Halorhodospira halochloris: one gene and its partner. The protein of the gene in region 2 binds, or shares a complex with, the protein of the main gene of each other region. Links are inferred from orthologs where the notes say so. Each region holds a gene or a part of one and is shown on either strand. Other genes may lie near its edges.

Region 1 (3,165 bases), 1.1 Mb from region 2 along the record:
GCAACCATATCATCGGTTACCTCGCCGCGGATCCGGCAAGCATATTCACGCTCCACCCCCTTGGATGGATGCATAAGGGCGTTGGCCAGCTCACCGTCATTAGTAAATAGCAACAAGCCCTGACTATTTAAATCCAATCTGCCCACGGCAATCCAGCGACCTGGTGTGCGCGGCAACCGGCGAAACACCGTAGGCCGCCCCTCCGGGTCAGATCGAGTAGTAACTTCACCTTCCGGCTTATTGTAAACGAGCACCCTGATAGGCGGCTGCCGATGCACCCGCTGGATCAGCCGGCCATCAAACTCAACCAGATCACGCGGCCCGACTCGATCCCCCAGCCTAGCAGTACGACCGCCGACAGTTACCCTACCCTGTGCAATCGCAGTCTCCATCTCGCGGCGTGACCCAATTCCGGCACGTGCCAGCACCTTTTGGAGTTTTTCTCCCTGAGGAGAATCATTCTCTTGAGCCAAATTGTTACCTTCTTGGTCAGCCACTCTATTCCCCTCTCACTGTGGAGGACTCCGCACATTCTGACGCGGGGTTTTCCGCTGCCTGCCGATCAGCCTGCTGCTTATCACTAGACTCATGTACTGCAGCCAAATCTGGCAGTTGAGCCAGGCTATCAAGATTAAAATGGGCTAGAAAGGCATCGGTGGTTGCATACAGCGCAGGACGGCCTGGGACATCGCGCTTGCCGATCACCTGCACCCAGTCCAACTCTTCCAGTGTGCGGATAATAGATGTACTGACACTAACTCCGCGGACATGCTCAATTTCGCCGCGCGTTATTGGTTGGCGATATGCAATCAAAGCCAAAGTCTCAAGCAGGGCGCGCGAGTATCTTGCCGGCCTTTCTTGCCATAACCTTGAGACCCACGGCGCTAATTCGGAACGCACCTGGATTCGGTAGCCCCCCGCCACCCTACGTAGCTCAATCCCACGCTGTTCATATTCAGACGCAAGGTTGTCAAGCTCCTCACGGACCCGTTCCGCAGAAGGCGGCTCGATGCCGTCATCACTGACAAAGAGATCTTGTAACTGACTAATCCGCAATGGCTCACCCGACGCCAGCAGGGCTGCTTCGATGATATTCTTGACGGTGGGCATGGAAATTTAAGATCAACGTGCTCGAACGTAAATGGGCGCAAAAGCTTCGGCCTGAGCTAGTTCTATCAGTGACTCGCGCACCAACTCCAGCAAAGCAAGGAAGGTCACCACCACGCCTGACCTACCCTCAGAGGCAGTAAACAGCTCGCCAAGCGGAGTATAACTATCATGGGGCAGCTTTTTAAGTGTTTCGCTCATTCTCTCGCGGACGCTGATCGCCTGCCTCTCAACACTATGGGTTTGATACCGCTCGGCGCGCTGTAATAACCCGGTAAGTGCTGTGAGCAGATCTTTGAGCCCGACATCTGGTGGCGGAGTCTGCGGACGGCATTCAGGCGCACAAACAGCTGCCGTAAAAACATCACGTCCCAACCGCGGTTGTTGATCTAGCTCCTCTGCAGCTTGCTTAAACTGCTCGTACTCTTGCAACCTACGAATCAATTCGGCCCTGGGATCTTCAGTCTCTTCATCTTCTGCACTTGAACTCGGCCGGGGCAAAAGCACACGTGATTTTATCTCTGCCAGCATCGCCGCCATCACCAAGTACTCTGCGGCAAGCTCAAGGCGCAATTCGCGCATTAGCTCGACGTAGTTCATGTACTGGCGTGTTATCTCGGCAATAGGGATATTGAGGATATCAAGGTTCTGACGGCGGATAAGGTAGAGCAGCAGATCGAGAGGCCCCTCAAAGGCCTCTAGAAAGACCTCTAGGGCGTCAGGCGGAATGTACAAATCATCGGGGAGACGGCTGAGCACCTCCTCGCCTATTCTGGCAACATGCTCACCGTTCTCATGCTGCTGCCCAGCGCCCTCTTCGTAGCCATCTACCTGCTCTGGAGGACAATCAGTACGCTGTTGCGAATCCAGCACCTCTTCGCTCACCGATACTCCAATCCCATCGCTCCACGCACCTCTGACAATGTCTCACGCGCCTCTTCCCGAGCCCTCTCACAGCCATCAAAGATAATCGAGCGGACATGTTCAGGGTCATTCTCATACTCTTTAGCCCGCTCACGGATAGGCGCTAATTCAGCCTCCACAGACTCAACAACACAGCGTTTGCACTCAATACAGCCGATGCCCGCCTTCGGGCACTCTTCGGCAACCCAGCTGCGGGTGTCATCCCCAGAGTAAACCTTATGAAACTCCCACACCGGGCATTTTTCCGGATTGCCAGGATCATTTCTCCGCACCCGGGCCGGATCAGTTGGCATAGTGCGAATCTTACGCTCAACCTCATCAGTAGGCTCGCGCAAACCGATAGTATTGGCATAAGACTTTGACATCTTGCGCCCATCCAGGCCGGGCATTTTAGCCGTTGGGGTCAGCAACACATCCGGCTCAGGCAACAATTCGCGACTGCTGCCATCGAGGTAGCCAAATAGCCGCTCGCGGTCAGCTACAGTAATGTTCGGCTGGCCATCTAGCAGCGCATGAGCAACCTCTAGTGCCTCGCGATCGCCACTTTGCTGATAGCGCTGACGTAAATCGTTATACAAGCGGGCGTTTTTTTTGCCCATTTTGCGCGCCGCTTGTTTGGCTTTTTCCTCAAAGTCGGGCTCCACACCGTATAGGTGATTAAAACGGCGGGCCACTTCGCGCGTCAGCTCAAGGTGAGCAACCTGATCCTCCCCCACTGGGACCTCAGTAGCCTTGTAGATGAGCACATCAGCTGACTGCAACAACGGATAACCAAGGAAACCGTACGTGGCCAAATCTCTATCACGCAGCTGCTCCTGCTGATCCTTGAAGCTCGGCACCCTTTCCAGCCACCCCAGCGGGGTTATCATCGACAGCAAAACATGCAACTCAGCATGCTCAGGGACCCTAGACTGAATAAACATGCAAGCCAACTTAGGGTTTATACCGCACGCCAGCCAGTCGATAACCATCTCCCAGACGTTATCACCAACCACCCCTGGCGTCTCATAGTGAGTGGTCAGGGCATGCCAATCGGCAACAAAGAAGAAGCACTCATACTCGTTTTGCAGGTTGACCCAGTTCTTTAGAACACCGTGATAATGCCCCAGATGCAGGCGCCCAGTCGGACGCATA
Region 2 (4,436 bases):
GGAGCCACCACGCTCCTGCTCATCCTCTCTGAGTAGATCATCGATACTCTGCAGGGCATCCTCATCAATAAAGGGGGTATCATAGTTCGGCGCCGGCGGATGGTCATAGGGGGCATCCAGATCATCGATAAAGACCTTATCCTTATTCTGTTCCGGCGAGCCGCCAGCAAACCAGCGCGAGCTTTTAGTCTTGAGACCCTCTTTGCTACTAGAGCTACTCGGATCACCTTGGCTTCCGGAGCCACTCTCCCTGGCCCGACGGCGCTTCTCCCGCCACCGCCCGACGAGATAAATGGCCACCAGCACCAAAAGACCGATGCCAAGGATTGTCCAGCGTAAAGGATCCATGGCTTACCTCTCTCCCAGCAGTGCAGCGCAGCTGTCGGGGCGCATCGGGTTACTATCAACTCGAGTCATAAAACAGCTCCCATCAGGCACCAGCCATCTCCGCAGCCTCTTTTACATCGACCGCAACCAGCCGCGATACCCCCGGCTCATTCATGGTCACACCCAATAAGTGCGACACCCGCTCCATGGTAGTACGATTGTGGGTAATCAGGATAAACTGCACACGCTCCGACATTTCAGCCACCAAATCGCAAAATCGCCCTACATTGGCCTCATCAAGCGGCGCATCGACCTCATCCAGCAGGCAAAATGGCGCCGGATTGAGGTTAAATATAGCAAATACCAAGGCCACCGCGGTCAATGCCTTCTCCCCACCAGACAACATATGGATGTTGGTGATCCGTTTGCCTGGCGGTTGAGCAAGGACTACCACCCCGGTAGAGAGTAAATCGTCGTCGGTCAGCTCCAGGTAGGCCCGCCCGCCACCAAATAGGCGCGGGAAGAGCTTACCCAACTCTTGATTAACCTGCTCAAAGGTCTCACGAAAACGCGAACGGGTCTCCCGGTCAATGCGGCGAATGGCGCTCTCAAGGGTCTCAAGGGCCTCGGTCAAATCAGTGTACTGCTGATCGAGATAGCTGCGCCGCTCCTCGAGCTGCTCACACTCATCGATGGCCGCCAGATTAACCGAACCGAGACGGCGAATACGCTCCGCAGTCTTCTCCAGGGCGTCATCCCAGGCACTGATGTCTACCTCTTCAGCGTCACTGGGCAACCGCTGCTCGATGGCCTGTTCATCCTCACCCAGTTCGGCCAGAGCAGTCTCTTCGTGGCTGCGATGGACGCGCAACTCGCCTAACTCCAAGCGCTGCGACTCAAGCTGCTCGCGCAAAGACTCAGCGCGCTGTTCAGCTTCCAGACGCTGGCGATCCTGCTCGCGTAGGCGCCTATCGAGCTCTTCACTGTCGCGGCGCAGCTGCTGCAATTCGCTCTCGAGTTGACTGCGCTGCTCAAGGAGGGACTCGCGCTTAGCGCGCAGTTCACCAACCGGACTGTCCTCCTCGGCTAGGGCCGCGGCGAGTTCATCGCGCTGCTTCATCAGTCGCTCGCGCTGTTCGGCAGCCTTATCCAGCTGTTTACTTAACGAATCCAGCGCGGTCTGCGCCTGCTGGCGCTGCATGGACAGATCATGACGGCGCTCACGCGCTGAGCGCAAGCGCTCGGCGGCCTGTTCCAGATTATCCCGCAGCTGTTCGCGCTCAACCTCCAACTCCTCAAGCCCGGCACCGGTCTGCGCCGCCTCCTCAGCTGCCTTTTGCGCAGCTTGATCGGCCTCAGCGCATTCGCTCTGGGCAGAGCTTTGCTGGGCGATCAGCCGCTGCCGCTCGTCGGCCAGCTCAGCACGGCGCTGCTCAGCTCGCTCAAGCTGCTCGCGGCGCTGCTCCAAACGAGCTGCCAGTTCGGCTTGACGGCGATTGAGCGGCCCCAATTCGGCAGCCTTCTCATCGCGCTGGGCCTGCGCCTGACTAACACCATCGCGTGCCGCGGCGAGCTTTTCAGTGAGCTCAGCAAGGCGCTCCTCAGCCGCCTCAAGCTCAGCCCGCAATTGCTGCATCTGCTGTTCGCGCTCCAGGACCCCGCTCTCAGGCTGACCGGTGGCAGGTGTGCGCAACCAATCGCTACCCAGCCATACCCCCTCAGGGGTAACAATACTCTCTCCTGCCCGCAACTCAGAGCGCAGGCCCAGCGCCTGCTCCAGGCTGTCCGCGCAGCGCACCCCGGCGAGCAGCTCACGCAGCACCGCGGCACCGCTGACATGCTCGAGCAGATATCCCGAGCCGGGCCCGTCCTCATGAGCCGGGGGGTGTTGTCCCGTGCAACTTATCAAAACAACCCCCGGTCCTGTACTTTGATCTTGCCCCCTACTTTCGCCTTGACCTGCTAAAGCCTTCTCTACCAGCTCGCTTGAGGTGATCTCATCGTGCTCGACACAGACCCCCTGCAGCATCTCAGCGAGCACCACCTCCAGTGCCTGCGCCCAGCGGCTGTCCACCTGCAGCCGCTCGGCAAGGCGCGGGGCATCACCCCAGCCCTGCTGCTCAAGCCACTCGCGCAGTTCGCCACCGTCTCTGCCTAAGGCAGCCTCCTGCAGGGTCTCCAATGAGGTCAACCGGGCGCGGGTATCGCTAACCTCCTCGCGCGCCTGCTCTAAATCCGCGGCTACGGCATCGCGCTGGGCAATCAGTTGCTCTAATTCGCCAGCTGCACTATCGCGCTGCTCCTGGAGCGACTCCAAATCCTGCTCGAGCGCCTCAGACTGCGCCTCCAGCTCACCGATCTCCTCCTCCAGGGCCTGGATATCGAGCCCCTGCTGCTCACTATCGAGCCGCGTGATGCGTTCGGCCAGTTCCTCTGCCCGCCGTGCTGCTGCCTCATAACGGGTCCGCTCGACCTCTTCGCGCCGCTGAGCTGCTTGCTGCTCGGCACGCTGCGACTCTGCCCGATCACGCCAAGCATCCAGATCCCGCCGCGCCTGCTGCTGCTCGGCATCCGCCGCTTGCTCTTCTTCCTCTGTTGCCTCGAGCAGCGGCTCCAATTCGGCAAGCTGCTCGCGCAGCTCACTCAGGCGCTGTTGATCTTGATCACTGTCACCCTCCAGCTCACTCAGTGCCTCTCGGGTCTGCTCCAGCTCTTGCTCACGGCGCTGGCGCAGCTCTCGGGTACTATTGATCTTCTCCTCCAAAGAGGCCAACTGCGCACCGGTCTCATAGTATTGCCCCTGCAGTTTATTCAGCTCGTCATTGCGCTGGCTAAGGTTATCGCGCAGGGTTTCTATCTCGTTCTCGGCGTGACGCTGCTCGGCTACCGCGCTCTGGCGCTGGTTTTCAAGATCGGCTAGGGTCTGTTCCAGGGCCTCAATCCGCTGATCGAGACGGCGCCGGCGCAGCAGCGATAGCTCAGCCCGTAACTGCCGTTCCTCGGCGCGGTAACGGCGATACTTCTCGGCCACCTCGGCCTGGCGGCGCAACTTCTCTAGCTGCTTATATACCTCGTCACGAACATCATCGAGGCGCTCTAGGTTCTCGCGTGTATCCCTAATCCGGCGCTCGGTTTCGCGCCGGCGCTCCTTATAGACAGATATCCCAGCCGCCTCCTCGAGGTAGACACGAAGTTCCTCGGGGCGCGACTCGATCACCCGCGAGATCATCCCCTGCTCGATGATGGTATACCCGCGCGGACGCAGCCCTGTGCCAAGAAAGGCCTCACTGATATCCCGGCGGCGACAGCGCGTCCCATTAAGCAGGTACTGCGACTGACCCTCGCGATTTACCTGCCGTTTTACCGATATCTCATTGAATGCTGAGTATTTGCCACCTATAGCGCCATCGCTGTTGTCGAACAGCAGTTCAATGCTAGCCTTGCTGACTGGCGCACGCTCACTCGAGCCGTTGAATATGACATCGGTCATCGACTCGCCACGCAGGTGCTTAGCCGAGCTCTCACCCATAACCCAGCGCACCGCATCAATTATGTTAGACTTGCCGCAGCCATTGGGCCCTACTACGCCGACCATACGCCCGGGTAACGGTACAGGCGTCGGGTCTACAAATGACTTAAAACCGGCTAGCTTGATCCTTTTGAGCTGCATGATTTAGATTGCGAGGCGCTCCTGCCGCATTGCTAACTTAATGATATAGATGTCCTTACTCACCTACGAGTAACCTCTACCCCTCCCCCGGAGCCACTCAGTTGCCCCGGTGTGGAGGTCTTGGCGCCAGGGATGGCGCCATGAAGCCTCCAGGGACGGATTCGCGGCGTCCTCCACACCGGGGCAACTGAGTGGCTCCGGGGGAGATTTTAGAGGTTCCCTACGGGGGTTGTTAAACCCGTGGGCACGGCAGTGCGACATTATCAAGCCTGGGGCGACACTTGGAAAGACTTGACTTTGCCGAAGTCTGTTGCAAAAAGTAATTGAAAATGACTACAGATAGCTCATCACTACTGGAAACCTTCACCAACCCCAATCCGGATCGGGATTACACCATTCAGATGGAGATCCCCGAGTTCACCTGCCTGTGCCCAAAGAC

What was found.
Region 1: the proteins of smc (region 2) and HH1059_RS09550 are in contact, whole or in part, in a crystal structure (PDB 3ZGX), measured with the Bacillus subtilis proteins. The link is inferred for Halorhodospira halochloris from one-to-one orthologs.

Annotation. Positions count from the first base shown.
Region 1 is NZ_AP017372.2:2,088,401-2,091,565, forward strand. What follows is about bases 1-2,857. They hold HH1059_RS09550 (segregation and condensation protein A), read right to left. Parts: upstream 1,879-2,857; coding sequence 1,123-1,878; downstream 1-1,122. Other genes in these bases: rluB (23S rRNA pseudouridine(2605) synthase RluB), read right to left, coding at 1-497; scpB (SMC-Scp complex subunit ScpB), read right to left, coding at 499-1,110; HH1059_RS09555 (tryptophan--tRNA ligase), read right to left, coding at 1,989-2,857. Also shown: more of HH1059_RS09555, read right to left, coding at 2,858-3,165. UniProt on the Bacillus subtilis protein: Participates in chromosomal partition during cell division. May act via the formation of a condensin-like complex containing Smc and ScpB that pull DNA away from mid-cell into both cell halves.
Region 2 is NZ_AP017372.2:1,024,038-1,028,473, reverse strand. The notes cover bases 231-4,358. They hold smc (chromosome segregation protein SMC), read right to left. Parts: upstream 3,998-4,358; coding sequence 431-3,997; downstream 231-430. Other genes in these bases: queF (preQ(1) synthase), read left to right, coding at 4,327-4,358; zipA (cell division protein ZipA), read right to left, coding at 231-348. Also shown: more of zipA, read right to left, coding at 1-230; more of queF, read left to right, coding at 4,359-4,436. UniProt on the Bacillus subtilis protein: Required for chromosome condensation and partitioning.